2 regions of the Massilia orientalis genome follow, and region 1 is predicted to be linked to the other one. Evidence: predicted binding sites of a transcription regulator. Region 1 holds the regulator's gene; the other holds the start of a gene.

What was found. The regulator FNR, encoded in region 1, switches genes on or off when oxygen is low (the NO sensors DNR and NnrR bind a similar motif). The targets are predictions, from matches to a motif close to TTGATNNNNATCAA.
Region 2: a site for FNR is predicted at 2,951-2,964, ahead of QPK29_RS00480 (DUF3079 domain-containing protein). Genes of this name have one in related genera too.

The regions. Positions count from the first base shown of each region.
Region 1 is NZ_JASNRB020000006.1:167,144-174,925, reverse strand. It holds gene QPK29_RS11310 (formate dehydrogenase subunit alpha) at 1-537, opposite strand, end outside; gene QPK29_RS11305 (twin-arginine translocation signal domain-containing protein) at 553-759, opposite strand; gene QPK29_RS11300 (TorD/DmsD family molecular chaperone) at 768-1,418, opposite strand; gene fnr (fumarate/nitrate reduction transcriptional regulator Fnr) at 1,625-2,389, shown strand; gene QPK29_RS11290 (porin) at 2,450-3,520, shown strand; gene QPK29_RS11285 (DUF885 domain-containing protein) at 3,521-5,365, opposite strand; gene QPK29_RS11280 (FixH family protein) at 5,536-6,021, opposite strand; gene ccoG (cytochrome c oxidase accessory protein CcoG) at 6,039-7,421, opposite strand; gene ccoP (cytochrome-c oxidase, cbb3-type subunit III) at 7,418-7,782, opposite strand, start outside.
Region 2 is NZ_JASNRB020000001.1:105,374-113,155, forward strand. It holds gene QPK29_RS00455 (GlxA family transcriptional regulator) at 1-113, opposite strand, end outside; gene QPK29_RS00460 (PhzF family phenazine biosynthesis protein) at 367-1,245, shown strand; gene QPK29_RS00465 (TfoX/Sxy family protein) at 1,310-1,660, shown strand; gene QPK29_RS00470 (hypothetical protein) at 1,777-2,337, shown strand; gene QPK29_RS00475 (hypothetical protein) at 2,334-2,618, opposite strand; gene QPK29_RS00480 (DUF3079 domain-containing protein) at 2,722-2,916, opposite strand; gene QPK29_RS00485 (hypothetical protein) at 3,084-3,458, shown strand; gene QPK29_RS00490 (hypothetical protein) at 3,522-4,259, shown strand; gene QPK29_RS00495 (right-handed parallel beta-helix repeat-containing protein) at 4,282-5,892, opposite strand; gene QPK29_RS00500 (S41 family peptidase) at 6,002-7,009, shown strand; gene QPK29_RS00505 (hypothetical protein) at 7,006-7,455, shown strand; gene lspA (signal peptidase II) at 7,762-7,782, shown strand, end outside.

The sequences.
Region 1 (7,782 bases):
GCAGTTATTGGAACCCCACATCGAGACCCATTTGCGCAGCAGGTAGGACTGCTCGTTGCTGTGCTTCGAGCTGCCGATCACCATCAGCGCATCCGGCCCGGACTGCTCGCGCAGTTTCAGGAGCCGGTCGCCGATCTCGCCCACGGCCTGGTCCCACGTGATGCGCTCGTACTTGCCGTTCACGAGCTTCATCGGATAGCGCAGGCGGTGTTCGCCGAAACCGTGCTCGCGCACCGACGCGCCTTTCGCGCAGTGGGCCCCCATATTGATCGGCGAGTCGAACGCGGCCTCCTGGCGGATCCACACGCCGTTGCTGACGACCGCCTCCACCGAGCAGCCCACCGAGCAGTGGCTGCACACGGTGTGCTTGACCTCCGTGGTCGGCCTGGCGGGCACGGGATCCGCCGCGGTCGCGGGCTGGATCACGTTCAGCGGCAGGTGGCGCGCGAGGGCGCCCGCGCCGGCCGTCACGCCCGCGCCGACGAGGAAGCGGCGCCGTTTCAATCCGCTGTCGCGTGATGTCTTCACCAGGGTCATGGCGATGGTCTCCTTCTACCAGTAAGCCGCAGTGCGGTAGTAACGCCGGATGTGTTCCGTCTCGTGATAGCCCCGCGCCTTCTGCGGTTCCGCCGGCGCCGCGGGTTCGGGCTGCGCTTCCGGCGCACGCGCACGCGCGGCCGCGGCGACGGCCAGCGCACCCAGCGGCGCGGCCTTCAACAGGCTGCGGCGGGTCGGATCGGGTTGCTTGTCATCGTTCATGATGGTCCTCATGCGGCAATCGGGTCGGCGCTATCGAGCACGGCGAACGCCTGCGCTTCGATCGACAGGAAGGCGTCGACGACGCCTGCGACGATCCGGTAGAAATTCGCGTCGGCACTCCCCGCGATGTCGGCCAGGCAGGCCGCGTACCAGGGCCGGACATGCGTTTCGAAAAAGGCTTTTTGCACGGCGAGGCCGCGCGCCGGCATGCCGGGGCCGCCCTGGATCAATACGCGCATCGTCTCGCACAACGTGCCGAGGTGATCCTCGAACTCGCCCACGCCTGGCGCCCGCGCGAGACGCAGGCGCGCGAGGTCGTGGCGCAGGTCGGCCAGCGGCGCATCGTTCAGGTGGCCCGTGATGTAGAAGGAACCGTAAGGATTCAGCGGCGGCGTGCCGGTGCTGATGAACATGGCCGAGAATTCATCCGCCGCGGCGGCCGCATCGACGACGCTGGCGGCCTGGGTCAGCTTCAGCCAGGCGTCCTCGAGCGCGAATTCGCCGGCGGCGCCGATCGGATCCGCGGCGGCCAGCGCCGCGAGCAGCGCGGCGTCGGGCGGGGCCAGCAGCAGGCGTGCGAACAGCGCGTAGAAATCGGCGCGGGCCTGGTCCTCGTCGGCCAGCGGCGGCGCGACAGCACTCTCAACGCCGTCATGCAAATTGGATGAAGCTGAACGCTGTTCGACGGACATGGTTCTCCCGTTGGCAAATATTCATGGGAAGTGTAATCCTTGACAACGCGAAGGCGCGCACGCTTGACGTCCACGCGACACTTCGTTGGCAACGCAACCAACGTCGGGACAAATTCCCTCGTTGCAGTAGGGCTTCACGTCTATAATCGAGACATCACCCGAAGGTACTTGCCATGATTGCCGCTGATACCACATCCGCACCCCTCGTCAACGTCACCGCACTCAAGTCCAGTTGCGCGGCCTGCAGCATGCACCAGCTGTGCCTGCCGATGGGCCTGGAAGACGCGGACATCGACCGCCTGGACCAGATCATCGGCAAGCGCCGCCGCCTGGAGCGCGACGAGCCCCTGTACAAGATGGGCTCCCCGTTCCGCAACCTGTACGCCGTGCGCTTCGGCCACTTCAAGACGTACCAGATCAATGCTTCGGGCGAAGCGCAGATCACGGGCTTCCAGATGGCCGGCGAGCTGCTCGGCATGGACGCCATCAGCGCCGACCGCCACCACTGCGACGCCGTCGCACTGGAAGACAGCGAAGTGTGCGAGATCCCGTTCGGGAACCTGCAGGACCTGTTCGGCCAGGTGCCGACGCTGTTGCGCCACTTCCACCGCATCATGAGCCAGGAGATCACGCGCGAACAGAACGTCATGCTCCTGCTGGGGAACATGCGCGCCGAGCAGCGCTTCGCCGTCTTCCTCATCAACCTCTCGGCCCGCTACGCGGCGCGCGGCTATTCGTCCACGCGCTTCCAGCTGCGCATGTCGCGCGAGGACATCGGCAACTACCTGGGCCTGACGATCGAGAGCATCAGCCGCCTGCTGTCCCGCTTCAAAAAGCTGGGACTCGTGCAGGTCGACAAGCGCGAGGTGGTGCTGCTCGAACCGGCGCGCCTGAAGGCGATGGCGGCCGGGACGGAGCAGTGCAGTCCGATGGCCTGACCTTTCGGTAGTTTCCGCTCTCCCCGTCCGCATCGACAATGCGGGCAAAGGAGATCCCCCATGCATATCAAGTTCATCCCCGCCGCCCTCCTGCTGGCCGCGGGCACCGTCCACGCGCAAGACGGCGCCGTGCAGATCTACGGCCGCCTCAACGTCGCCCTCGAACACGCGGAATCGTCATCCGGCCCCGGCCTCGCGCGCCTCGTGAACAACCGCTCCGTGCTGGGCTTCCGCGGCGGCGAAGACCTGGGCGGCGGCCTGAAAGCCATCTTCCAGATCGAAGGCACGCTGTCGCCCGACACGGGCGCCGGCGCCCTCGCCGCACGCGACACCCGCGTGGGCCTCGCCGGCACGTGGGGCACGCTGTTCGCGGGCCACTGGACGACGGCGTACAACGGCGCCACGTCCGGCCTCGACCCGTTCTATCCGACGACGGCGGGCTACATGAGCATCATGGGCAACGGCGCCGCGGGCGATGCGGACAACGTCAGCGACAAGTCGTCGTTCGACCGGCGCCAGTCCAATTCGATACATTACTGGAGCCCATCCTGGCATGGCCTGTCGCTGCGGGTGACGCACGGCCTGAACGAGGAAAAGCCGGCAAGCGGCGCGAAGCCGTCGCTGACGTCGGCCGCCGCGATCTACGAACGGGGCCCGTGGTATGCGGTGCTGGCGGGCGAACGCCACCACGCGTACCAGGGGCCGGGCCTTGACGACACGGGCGCGAAAGCCGCCCTCGCCTACCAGTTCCCGCAGACGCGCATCGCGGTCGTGGCCGAACGGCTGAAGTACGGGACGGGCGCCGGCGCGCTGGCGCGCAACGCCGTGTACCTGTCGGTGTCGCATCAGATGGGACCGCACGGCATCCGCATCGGCATCGCGCGCGCCGGTGACGCGAGCGGCCCGGCCGGCACGCGCATCGGCTTCGTGCGCGCCGGCGCGGGCACGGGCGCCACGCATGCGACGCTCGGCTACGACTACACGCTCAGCAAGCGCAGCAGCCTGTACGCGTACACGACGCGCCTGGACAACCGCGCGAACGGCGTCTACGACTTCGCGATCAACGGCCTGGGTGCCACGCCGGGCGCGACGCTCAAGGCGTACGTGTTCGGCATGCGCCACAACTTCTGATCAAGCGTGCTTTTGCGCCGCGATCCAGCGCTCGACGATCTCGCCCAGCACGTTTAGCGGCACGGAGCCGTTGCGCAGCACGACGTCGTGGAACGCGGGTAGCGAAAACTTCGCGCCCAGTTCCTGCTTCGCGTGCTCGCGCAGGTCGACGATGCGCAGCATGCCGATCATGTACGCGCACGCCTGGCCCGGCCACGCGACGTAGCGCTCCACTTCCTGCGCGCCGATGCCGTAGGCGATGGCCTGCTCGCGCGTCCAGCCCTTCGTGTGCAGGCCCGTGTCGACGACGAGCCGGCGCGCGCGGAACAGTTCCGAGCCGAGGGCGCCCAGCAGGCCCGCGACGTCGCCCTCGTACCAGCCCTGCTCCACCGCGAGCCGCTCCGCATACAGCGCCCAGCCTTCGCTGTGCGCGCTGCCGCCGCCGAAGATGCGCTGGGCGCGGAACTTGGGCAGGTCCGTGCGCTCCTGCTGGATCGCGAGCTGGAAGTGGTGGCCCGGGACGGCCTCGTGGTAGGACAGGCTGCGCATGCGGATCACGTCGAACGTGGGCCCGCGCATCGGCACCCAGAAGATGCCGGGGCGGCTGCCGTCCGGCGCGGGCAGCGAATAATGCGCCGCGGCCGACGGCTCCGTCAACGGCGGCTCGCGGCGCACGTCGACCGGCGCGCGCGGCTTCAGGTTGAACAGCGCGTCGCTGCGTTTCGATGCGTCCTGGACGATGCTTGCATAGCGCTGCAGCAGTTCGGGGCGTGGATCAGGGTTACCCGACCCCGCGGTCTTGGGCTGGAACGTCGCATCCAGCTGCTTCATGCGCTCTTCGATGCCGCCTTCCGCGTAGCCGAGGGCGCGCAGGTGCTTGTCCATCTCGGCCTCGATGCGCGCCACTTCGCGCAGGCCGATCGCGTGGATCTCTTGCGCCGTCAGATTCGTGCTCGTGTAGGTCTTCAGCGCCTGCTGGTAGGCGGCCGCGCCGTTCGCCAGGCGCGCGATGCCGGCCGTGTCGTTCGTCTGCGGATGCAGCTCGGCCATGTAGGCCTGCACGCGCAGGTACGCGGGGCGGATCTTCGTCTCGACGATGCGGGTGGCGGCGGCGATGGCGTTGGCGCGCGCATCCGGCTTGAGGTCCGCGAGCTTTTCGGTGCGCTGGGCGAACGTGGTCACGAGGACGTTCTGCTCGGCCGCCGGCTTCAGGAACAGGTCGACCTGGTATTGCGCGCGCTCGAGGATGAAGCGCGGCGGGACCAGGCCGCGCGCCGTGGCGGCGCGGGCGCGCGCGAGGGCCTCGTCCATGCGCGTGGCCACCTGGTCCAGGCGCGCCAGGTAGCTGGCGACGTCGGACGCGCGGCGCAGCGGATGCGTCGTCGTCATGAAGTTGACGAGGCCGACCTGCGTGCCGCCGAACTGGTTGAAGACGAACTGGTAATCCTCGTATGGCGCGCTGGCGACCGTGTTGGCCAGGCTCCAGCGCATCACGGACGCCGACGTGCGCTGCTCTTCGCCCAGCGGTCCGGCGAGGAATTTGTCGAGGCGCGCCACGCCGGCCTGCGCCAGCGCGATCATCTTCTTGCGGTGCGCCTGCGTCAACGGCGTGAGCTGGCGGTCGAGCGCATCCTGTTCGGCGCCGTCGAAGTATTGCGTCGACGTGGCGAGCTGCGGATTGGCGCGGACCCAGTCGGCGGCGAAACGGTCGGACCAGGTGTCGAAGGCGGCGTCGGGTTTGACCGCCTGCGCGGTTTGCGCGGCCGCCGCGATGTTGGGCGCGGCGGTGCCGAGGACGAGGGGAACGAACAGGGTGGCGATGGCGGCGGCCGTTCGGGCGCGCGCGTGAAGACGGGGTTGTGGCATCTCTCTCTTCCAGTGGTAGTGGGTTCTTGTTCCCGCCGGGTAGGCTGGGCGAGGAAGAATCTACCATGGATGAGTACCAAATCGTCGCCCCTGCGAAGGCAGGGGCCTGATTTTGCTCGCGTATCGACTGCTCAAGGAAACCTGGGTTCCCGCCTTCGCGGGAACGACGGCTAATCGGCGTCCGCCACGATCTCCAGCGCCCGCGCGCCATCCCACCCCTTCGCCAATCGCCAGTCGCGCAACGCCCCTTCCACGACGACCTGCCAGTGCGTCCGCTCCAGGTCCGGCAGCGCGACGCTGAACGAGCCGTCCGGCGCGGGCTTCACGAACACGCGCAGGTCGCGCCGCGGCAGGGTCGGATGCGCGAGGTAGAGGGTGAACGGCGCCGCTTGTCCCGCCAGGCGGCCAGCCAGCGTGCCCGCGCGCGGATCGTATTCCGCCCGCAGCGACAGGCCCAGTGCCGTGGCCGCGCGGTCGCGGCGCAGGTCCTGGTTGATGGCCTTGCCCTGCTTGTAGTAATCGTCGACGACGAGGGCGTCCGGGTGGCCGGCGGCGAGCCAGGCCACGTAGCCGCCGCCGGCCAGCACGGTCGCCGGTCCGAGCATCAGGAGCCACGGCCAGCGGTGGGTGTACCAGGGAGTCGGAGTCGCGTGCATGTTCTATCCTTATCAGTTCAGCGCGGCACGATGAAGACGGCCTTCTCGGTCACGCGCAGTGCGGGATCGTCCTGCGCCGTCACGGTGAACGTCAGCGCATTCGATCCCGTGCGTGCGGCGCCGTGGTCGACGCGCACGCGCACGGGTACCGCGCGCGCGGAGGCCCCGTCCAGTTCGACGAGGTCTTCGTCCGCGATGGCGGCAGACGGGATGCCGGAGACGCCGATGTGGAACCGGTGCGGACGTTCGCCCGTGTTCATCAGCTGCAGGCGGTACACGTTCTCGATCTTGCCGTCTTCGACTTCGCGGCCCATCGAGCCGCGGTCGCGGATCACGTCCAGCTTCAGCGGCGTGCGCAGCGCCAGCGCGCTGCCCAGGCCCGCCGCCATCAGGACGAACACGAGGCCGTAGCCAAGCGTGCGCGGGCGCAGCAGGCGGGCGCGAATCTGCTTCGCGTTCCAGCCGCCGGCGAGTGCGTTCTCGGTCGAATACCGGATCAGGCCACGGGGCCGGCCCACCTTGTCCATCACGCCGGAGCAGGCGTCGATGCAGGCGGCGCAGCCGATGCATTCGTACTGCAGGCCGTCGCGGATGTCGATGCCGACGGGGCAGACCTGCACGCACAGGCTGCAGTCGATGCAATCTCCCTTCGCGGTATTGCGCGCCATGCCACGCGGTTCGCCGCGCGCCGCGTCGTAGCTGACGATCAGCGTGTCGCGGTCGAACATGGCGCTCTGGAAGCGGGCGTACGGGCACATGTACTTGCACACCTGCTCGCGCATCCAGCCCGCGTTGCCGTACGTGGCGAAGCCGTAGAACAGGATCCAGAACGCTTCCCAAGGGCCGAGACCCAGGTGCGCGACGGCGTCGCCCAGCGCACGGATCGGCGTGAAATAGCCGACGAAGGTAAAGCCCGTCCACAGCGCGACCGTGCCCCAGGCGAGGTGCTTGGCGCCACGCTTGCCCAGCTTTTCGAGCGTCCATGGCTGGCGGTCGAGGCGGATGCGTGCGCTGCGGTCGCCTTCGATGCGGCGCTCGATCCACAGAAAGATCTCCGTGTAGACCGTCTGCGGGCACGCATAGCCGCACCACACGCGCCCCGCCACGGCGGTCACGAGGAACAGCCCGTAGGCGCAGATGATCAGCAGGCCCGCGAGATAGATGAAGTCCTGCGGCCACAGCACGAGGCCGAACAGGTGGAACTTGCGCGCGCCCAGGTCGAACAGCACGGCCTGGCGGCCGTGCATGGACAGCCACGGCAGGCCGTAGAACAGCGCCTGCGTGAGCCAGACGCAGGCCCAGCGCAGGGTGGCGAACGGCCCCTTCACCTCGCGCGGATGGATGTCCTCGCGCTTGGCGTACATCTTGATGACCGCCTCCTTGGGTGCGCGCGCGTTCATTTTGCCGCCACCTCGTGGGGCGTGCCCGGCGCGTTGGACAGCGACCACACGTAGGCGGCCAGCACGTGCGCCTTGCCTTCGCCGAGGAATTCGCCCCACGCGGGCATCGTGTTGTTGCGGCCCTTGCGGATCGTCTCCATGATCGTCTCCGCGCTGCCGCCGTACAGCCATACCTTGTCCGTCAGGTTCGGCGCGCCCAGCATCGGATTACCGTGCGCCTCGGGGCCGTGGCACGCGGCGCAGGCGGCGAATTTCGGCTTGCCGAAGGCGACCTTGATCGGGTCGGCCGGCGCGCCGGAGAGACTCATCACGTAGTGCGCGACGTTCTCCACGTCCGTGTCGGAACCGAGCGCCGCGCCCA
Region 2 (7,782 bases), on a different contig from region 1:
AGGTCGTAGGGCGTGCCGCCATACTCGTCGTTGGCCAGGTCGAATACCGTCATGGCGCCGAGGTCGACGAGCTGGAAGCCGGGGAACAGGAAGAATGCGATCGGTCGGTTCATGGTTCAGGCAGATGATCGCGCACCCGGCGGCGGGCGTTCGGACGAATTTCCCTCGTTGCCGGACATGCGCGCAGCCCGACGGGCAAAGCATTGCCGACCCAATTGCAGGACTCGTCGTCTCCACGCCCGGCGGCACCTGGACACCGTGCAGGCCCGGGCACCGGTACAGTGCCGGCCGCAATCGGCCGACTGTGCCTGTCGACGCCGCCGCGGCTTGCGTAGACTGGGCTCATCCCAACAACGCGAGACCCGCATGGCACGCCACCCATTCAAGACCGTCGACGTCTTCACCGCCACCCCGTTCCTGGGCAATCCGCTCGCCGTCGTGTTCGACGCCGACGACCTGTCCGCCGCGCAGATGCAACGCATCGCCAACTGGACCAACCTGTCCGAAACGACGTTCGTGCTGCGCCCGACGCAGAGCCGCGCCGACTACCGCGTGCGCATCTTCACGCCCGGCGCCGAACTGCCGTTCGCCGGCCACCCGACGATCGGGACCGCGCACGCGCTGCTGGAAGCCGGCCAGGTCGCGCCGCGCGACGGCGTCCTGGTGCAGGAATGCGCGCGGGGGCTGGTCCGGCTGGACGTCACGCACGCAGGCGATGGCGCGCGCTGGATCGCGTTCGAACTGCCGGCGACGGCGATCACGCCGCTGGATGCGGCGCAGGCGGACGAGGTGGCGCGCATCCTCGGCACGCCGCTGGCCGGCAGCGCCCCGCCCTGCCTCGTGGATGCCGGGACGCGGTGGATCGTCGCGCAGCTGCCGGACGCCCGCGCCGTGCTGGCCGCGACGCCCGACCTGGCCCGCATGAAGGCGCACGATGCCGCGACCGGCAACACGGGCGTGATCGTCTTCGGCCCGCATCCCGACGGCGCCGCGGCGCGCATCGAGGTCCGCGCATTCGCTCCCGCGCACGGCGTGGACGAAGACCCCGTCTGCGGCAGCGGCAACGGGTCCATCGCCGCGTATTTGCGGCACACGGGCCAGGCCGACGCGTTCGGCCGTGATTTCCTGTCCAGCCAGGGCGCGGCCGTGGGCCGGGCCGGGATCCTGCGCCTGGAAATCGCCGACGATGCGATCCGGGTGGGCGGCAACGCCGTCACCTGCGTCGACGGCCACCTGGCGTCCTGAGGCCTTGATCGAACCGCCGCGCCGGGCTACGCTGGCGGTTTCGAACACGGCACGGAGGACGCGCATGGCAACGGACAAGAGCTTCATCGACTACGTCGCGGAAGTGGTGGGCTTGGGGGCGCGGTTGACGCACCGGAAGATGTTCGGCGAGTACGCGCTGTACGTCGACGACAAGGTGGTCGCCTTCGCCTGCGACGGCAGCCTGTTCGTCAAGCCGTCCGACGCCGCCGCACGGCTCGCGCCCGACCTGCCGCAAGGGCCGCCCTACCCCGGCGCCAAGGACTATCCCATCGCGGACGAATTGCAGGACGACCCGGAGGCGCTGCGCCGCCTGCTGCTCGAGACGGCGGCGGTCATGCCCCCGCCCAAGCCGAAGAAGCCGGCCGCACCGCGGGCAAAACGGGGAGCGGGCTGACCGCGCGATAGCACCGTCTGGCGCCCGGATACCGCCGTTCGTCGCAAACGGCGGGCCGGCCTCGTGCCGCTTGCGCTATCGTCCTCCGCACTCCTCAACCGGCTTTCGGAACAACCATGAACACGATCCGCGTCATCCTGTGCGCCACCGCCGTCCTTGCGACGACCACCCTTGCCCATGCCGGCCCCGCCGGCGAAACCCGTCGGAGCTCGACCATCTCGATCGATGCCCATGAAGGCGATGGCCCCGAGCGTTTCGGTCCGCGCCAGCAGCCCGCGTCGGGGAATCCTTATGTCCAGTCGACGAGCCGGTGGACCGAATTGATGTTGAAGGACGATACGGTGGTCATGCAGCTCACCGATTACGGCATGAAGCAGATCGGGGAGCCGCAGGACGCTCGCGACAAGGACGAAGGCTTCCTGGGCAGGATGCTGAAGACGATGGCGCTCAGCGGCGTCAGGCAGTTTCTCGACCACAGCCTGGCGCTGGCGCTGACCGACATGCGCTCCGCACTGGTTCGGCGCGGCGAAGTCGTTCTCGTCACGTGCCAGGGCAAGGAAGTGTTCAACAAGGTCAAGATCAACGACCAGGTACAGACCTATCCGCAGGATAAAGCGGAAGAGTTCGTCAAGGACATCAACCGGCAGCGGGAAAAGTTTCCCGCATGCGGGACCTAGGCCCGGCGCCGCGAGCGTTTATCGTAAGCGCGCGCATAACCGTCCACGACGTGCGCCGGCAGCATGGTCGCGATGCCGTGCAGGATGAGCGGCAGCAGCACGAACTCGTCGATCGTGCCGAGCACCGGCACCGCGACATTCAACGGCTCCGCCGCGAACAAGGCCAGGCCGGCCAGTGCCGGCACCAGCCACCCGGGGCGATGTTCGTGCCGGACGGCGTACCACAGCAGGCGCAGGTCCTGGCCGGCGACGGTGCGCCACAGTGCGATGATGCGTTTCAAGGCGGGCCTCCATGGCTTCGCACGTTACGGTAATCCGTACATGGGTCGTGCTGGGCCCGAACGCAATAGGCCACCGAAAAAATCACTGCGAACCGCCCGCTCCTCAGCTCGCTGAAGTGTCGGCGTCCTTGTTCGAGTCGAGTCCCCAGTCCTGCCAGTCATCGCCGAATAATTCGACCGGGTGCTGCGTGCGCACCGAACCGTTTCCGCATGCGAGTGAATCTGCAGGGCAATATTTGTCGCATCCCCAGCAAACGCGTTCCGGGTGTATCGGATAGATGGGAAATTTTTTTGCCATGCATCGAGTATGGTGATTTGGATCGTGATTTTCCTTAATCTAGGTCAACTCATTCCGAAACCAAACAGGGTCGCTCGATCGATGCCGGTCGTGACCGTTCGTGACTTTTTCGTTTCAGGAAGCTGCTATGCTCGACTGGCCATGATCTTTACAACCCTGGAGCCAAATTGCGAAACGTCATCCGTGCTATCTTCCTCGCCATACTTGTATCCGGCCCGAGTGCATACGCCGCCGATTCAACGAAAGAACTGGACTGGTCCTCGTTTAACCTGGAAGGCGCGCGCCTGCAATTAGTCAGTCCGAAGGACAAGGACCGCTCTCTGGAACTGTATTTTGGAAAAAACGGCAATCTGGTCACGACCAGCTGCATCAAAGACACCTGTACTGGTCCGTTGCTGGTCTGGAAAATCGAAAATAACCGCCTCAAGACGGGATTTGCACCGACGGAAGGCGACGCGCTGATCAAGGTCACCGGCAACCGGCTCACTCTGCGGGAGGCGTCCGGAAAGATCGTCGTGTATGACATCAAGGGCAGGCATTGATCCTGCGCTCCGGCAGACGCCAGGGTCACCATGCGAATCTTCTCTACCCCGCTTTCCCGTGGAATGGTACTGCTCCTGATGCTGAATGCCATTCCCACCTACGAAACGATGTTCGACAGCTACCGGCCTTCCTGGACTGCCCTCGGCAGGGACGATCTGGAAGACAGGACCGGCACCTTCGTGCGGCTGAAAGAGGACGTCGTGTTTGCCATCAACCTCGACAGCTTTGACGTCCGCTTCAAGGAGCGTTGGCACCGCCTGCGGATCGGCTACCCGTTCAGTCCCATCACAATCGACGTCGAGCAAAGAAAGAAGCAGGTCCAGGGACGTATCGAGACGAACTGGCTGTTCATGCGGCTTGGGATCACCGGCATCCTGTGGGCCTTGTTGGAGTCGTGTCTATCGCTCATGAAACGTGAGCGCCGTGTCATCCGCGACGATGCCGCCACGCGTGGCCTGAACAACTCCTTCATGCACGGCGCCGCGGCATATTCTGCGTTCGCGTCGGCGCCGCTCTTCCATGACAACCTGACCTGGTTGGTGGCCGCGATGGTCTGCGTGTACGCGGGCTGGCACCGGCGGGCGTACCTGGCCTCGTTCCTCGGTGGGATTGTCGTGGCCGTCGTCGGCTGGACCACCATCGGCGCCTTGCGTTCGCCCGACGTCGGCGCAAACACCTTCCTGGTAGTCCCGCTCGGGTTGCTGGTCCTCCTGCCGCCAGCACTTGCGGCTTATGTCGTTGGCCGGGTCGCCTTCATGATCGTGCGCCGACGCGGCGACCGCATGCGACGTGACGCTTGACCCATGCACCGATCCGGCGCCGTCACCGTCCCGCCCGATAGCTGCAGGTCTTCAAGGAACCGTGGGCAGGATCCCCGAACGTGGCGTTCGAGCACGTCACGGGACCGGTCAACACCTTGGTCACGTTTTTGGTTTCGGTACCGTAACGCACCCGATTGGTACCGCTGAGCAGGCAGATGGCGCCCTCGCCCGCACACGGCGTCCAGGCGCTCGCCGCGGCGGTTTTCGCCGGGGCAGCCGGCGCCGCCGTGGTGACGTCGGCATAGCTGCAGCTCTTGGCCAGGCCGCGCGCCGGGTCGCCGAACACGGCCGTCGTGCAGGGCGTCGATGCGGTCACGATCTTCGACGTGTACACGCCCTCGCTGCCGAAACGCACTTCACGCGTGCCGCTGAAGCGGCAGACCTTGCTCTCCGCGGCGCATTCCGTCCAGGCGACCGCTTTCGCACGCGCCGGAGCGCCCGGCACCTCGAAGGCGCCGAGGTCCAGCACGCCGGACGCGGGGCGCCCTTCGCCCGACGCGACGTCCTTGTACTGCCCCGTCGGCGCCAACGCCACGCCGGCGGCGGACTTGCCCGGGTCGGTGCCCGCGCCGATCACGAGCGCGCTGGCAAAGCGCCGCAAGCTGCCGGTCGAACGATCGGCGAAGTCTGCCGCGAAAGCGCGGTAATTGTTCTTCAGTATTGCGCTGGACTGCGTACTGAGTGTGCCGTTGCCGACGAAGATGTTGTTCTGGATGAGCGCGGGCGTCGATACCTTGCCGCTGACGAACAGGAACGTCCCGCCGGCGAAGTCGTTCACCACGGTGTTATTGACGAAGTACAGGTCCTGGCCCGGATTGGTCGCACCTTCCTCCCCGTACGCCACGATGGACGGATTCTGGTTGGCCGCCGGTTGCTGGATGACGTTGCCGATGACGTAGGATGTGCCCGCGTTCGGGAGGTCGATCTCGTAGCTCGGCTGGCCCGAGGCCGTGCTGCCCTTGTCGCCCGGATTCGTGCTCGAGAAGCGGTTGTAGACGATCGTGTTCGTCATCGCGCGCGACTTCAGGTTGTGGCCGACGTTCGCATCGTGCGAATAGTTGTAGCGGAAGGTCAGGCTCCTGGCCTTGCCGATGTACAGGTTGTGGGTCTGGCCATCGCCGAAGCCGTTGTGACCGAACTCGGTGTATTCGATGAGGATGTCGCTGTTCTCGTTGTGGCCGCTGAGAATGCCGTTCTCGTTATCGTGCAGGAAGCCGTGACGCAACGTGAAGTTGGTGCCCTCCAGGCGCAGCGCCGCACCGTTCTGGTCGGCGACCTTCGCGCCCGTCATCTCGACGTTGTCGACGACGATGTCGTTGCCGGTCACGACCCACGTACCCTTGCCGCCGTTTTCCTTGCCGGCCGCATCGATCCGGGGACGGCCGTTCACGCCGCGGATGGTCAGGCCGTTGCGGGCGATCTTGCAGGCGTCGCCCTTGTACGTGGTGCCGCCTTCGATCTCGATGGTGTCCCCGTCCCGCGCGGCGGCGACGGCGGCGCACGGTGCGGAAAACGCCTTGCCCGGGCCGACGGACAATGTGGCGGCGGAAGCGCTGGCGCTGACGGCCGCGGCCAGCAACATGGCGAAGATCGGGCTGGGAACGATATGCATGAGGCGAGCTTAACACGGCACGGTGTCGAATATGATTACCGAACGCTGTGACAATCCACGCATTTCGCGGCCAGGCTTTCCGATACTCTGCTCAGCCAGGAGGAAAGAATTGAAGAGAAACCTGTTCATCCTGTCGATCTTGCTGTCGCTGGGGCTGGCCGGTACCGTCGTTGCCCTGCCTGACCTCTTCCGGCCCGACCTGTCGGTCGACGGCACGACGCGCGCACAAACGATCGATACGCTGGTCGCCCGGCTCGACCAGCACTACGTGTTCCACGATAAGGCAAAGCAGATCGAAATGTTGCTGCGACAGCGCCAGCATGATGGCGCGTACGGCGCCATCACAAGCGGCGAGCAGTTTGCCGCACAGCTCACGGCCGATATGGCGTCCGTGGCCCACGACCTGCACATGAAGGTGAAGTTCAGCCCGAAGCGGTTGCGTCCCGGCGTCGAGCCGGATGTCATGCCAAGGGCGGCGTCCGGCGCCGCCCGGGGCCAGCATGACGGAGTCGAGAACGCCGACCACCTGAGTCCCGCCATCGGCTATCTGCGGATATCGTCATTCCCGCCCCGTACCGCGGTGGCGGGAGCGTATGCGTCCGCACTGGACAAGCTGTCCGATACCGATGCGCTCATCGTCGATGTGCGCGACAACAGCGGCGGCGACCCGGCATCGGTGGCGCTGCTGATCAGCTATTTCGTCGACCGCCCCACGCGCCTGAACGACGTCTGGTCGCGCGATTCCGGGCGGACGACGCAGACCTGGACCGAAGGCGCACTCGACGGCAGACGCTATGGCGGCACGAAGCCTGTCGCGATCCTGGCCGGCCCGGGGACGGCGTCCGCCGGGGAAGATTTCACCTATACGATGCAGGCGTTGAAACGCGCCACCGTGGTCGGGGCACGGACGTGGGGCGGTGCCCATCCGATAGCGTTGTATCGCCTCGGCGAGCATTTTTTTGCCGCCATCCCGCATAGCCGCACCATCAGCCCGATTACCCGCACGAACTGGGAAGGCGCGGGCGTCATCCCGGATGTCGCCGCGCCGCCCGCCGCTGCACTCGCGGTGGCGCAAGACATGCTGCGGAGGCAGCTGGACGCGGCCCCGTCTCCATGAGAAAACTCATCAAATTCGTGCTGTTCGCGTCGGCGCTGGCCATTCCCGTCCGCGCGCTGTGCGCGTCCGCGTGGGTGAACCGCGCCTTCGTCGGCGCCGGGGGCCATGTGCAGATCGACGACGGTGTCTATGCCGCGCGCGGTCTGCCGCCCGAGGCGCGCCAGCGTGCCTTGACGGCCCTGCACGCCGCCCGCGGGCGCATCGCCGCGACGTTTGGCGTACCGGTGGCGCGGCCCATGACGAACATCGCGGCCGATGACCACGAAGCAGCGCGCTTCGGCCTGGCGGACGACGTCCCCGGCACGGCATTCATCTCGCCGTTGCGTACCGAGGTGGTGCTGAACCTGGCGCACTTCAGCATCGACGTCACGGCCCACGAGCTGATCCATGCCGAAGTGGCGCAGCGTCCCGGGTTCTGGACGCGGGTCTTCGAACTGCCCGTATGATTCGACGAGGGTGTCGCCGTGCAGCTCGACCGGCGCGAGCCTTACCTCGTCGAGTGCGGCGCCATCGGTGCGCAGCGCATCCGCGAGGTGCGGCGGCTGACGCAGGGCGCGCGTTTCGGCGACGTGTTCGGGCCGGGAGTACACGCTCCCTTGTCGCCAGGACAACATTGACCGTACACTGCAGGATGCGCCAAACGCACGTCCAGACCCTACATCACTCATATCGATTGCACCATGTCCTTCAGACCTCCCCGACTCGCTGGGCTGATCGTGATGTCGATCTCACCATCCAAGACTCGCTGACGAATGACTTCCTTTAGCCCCCTG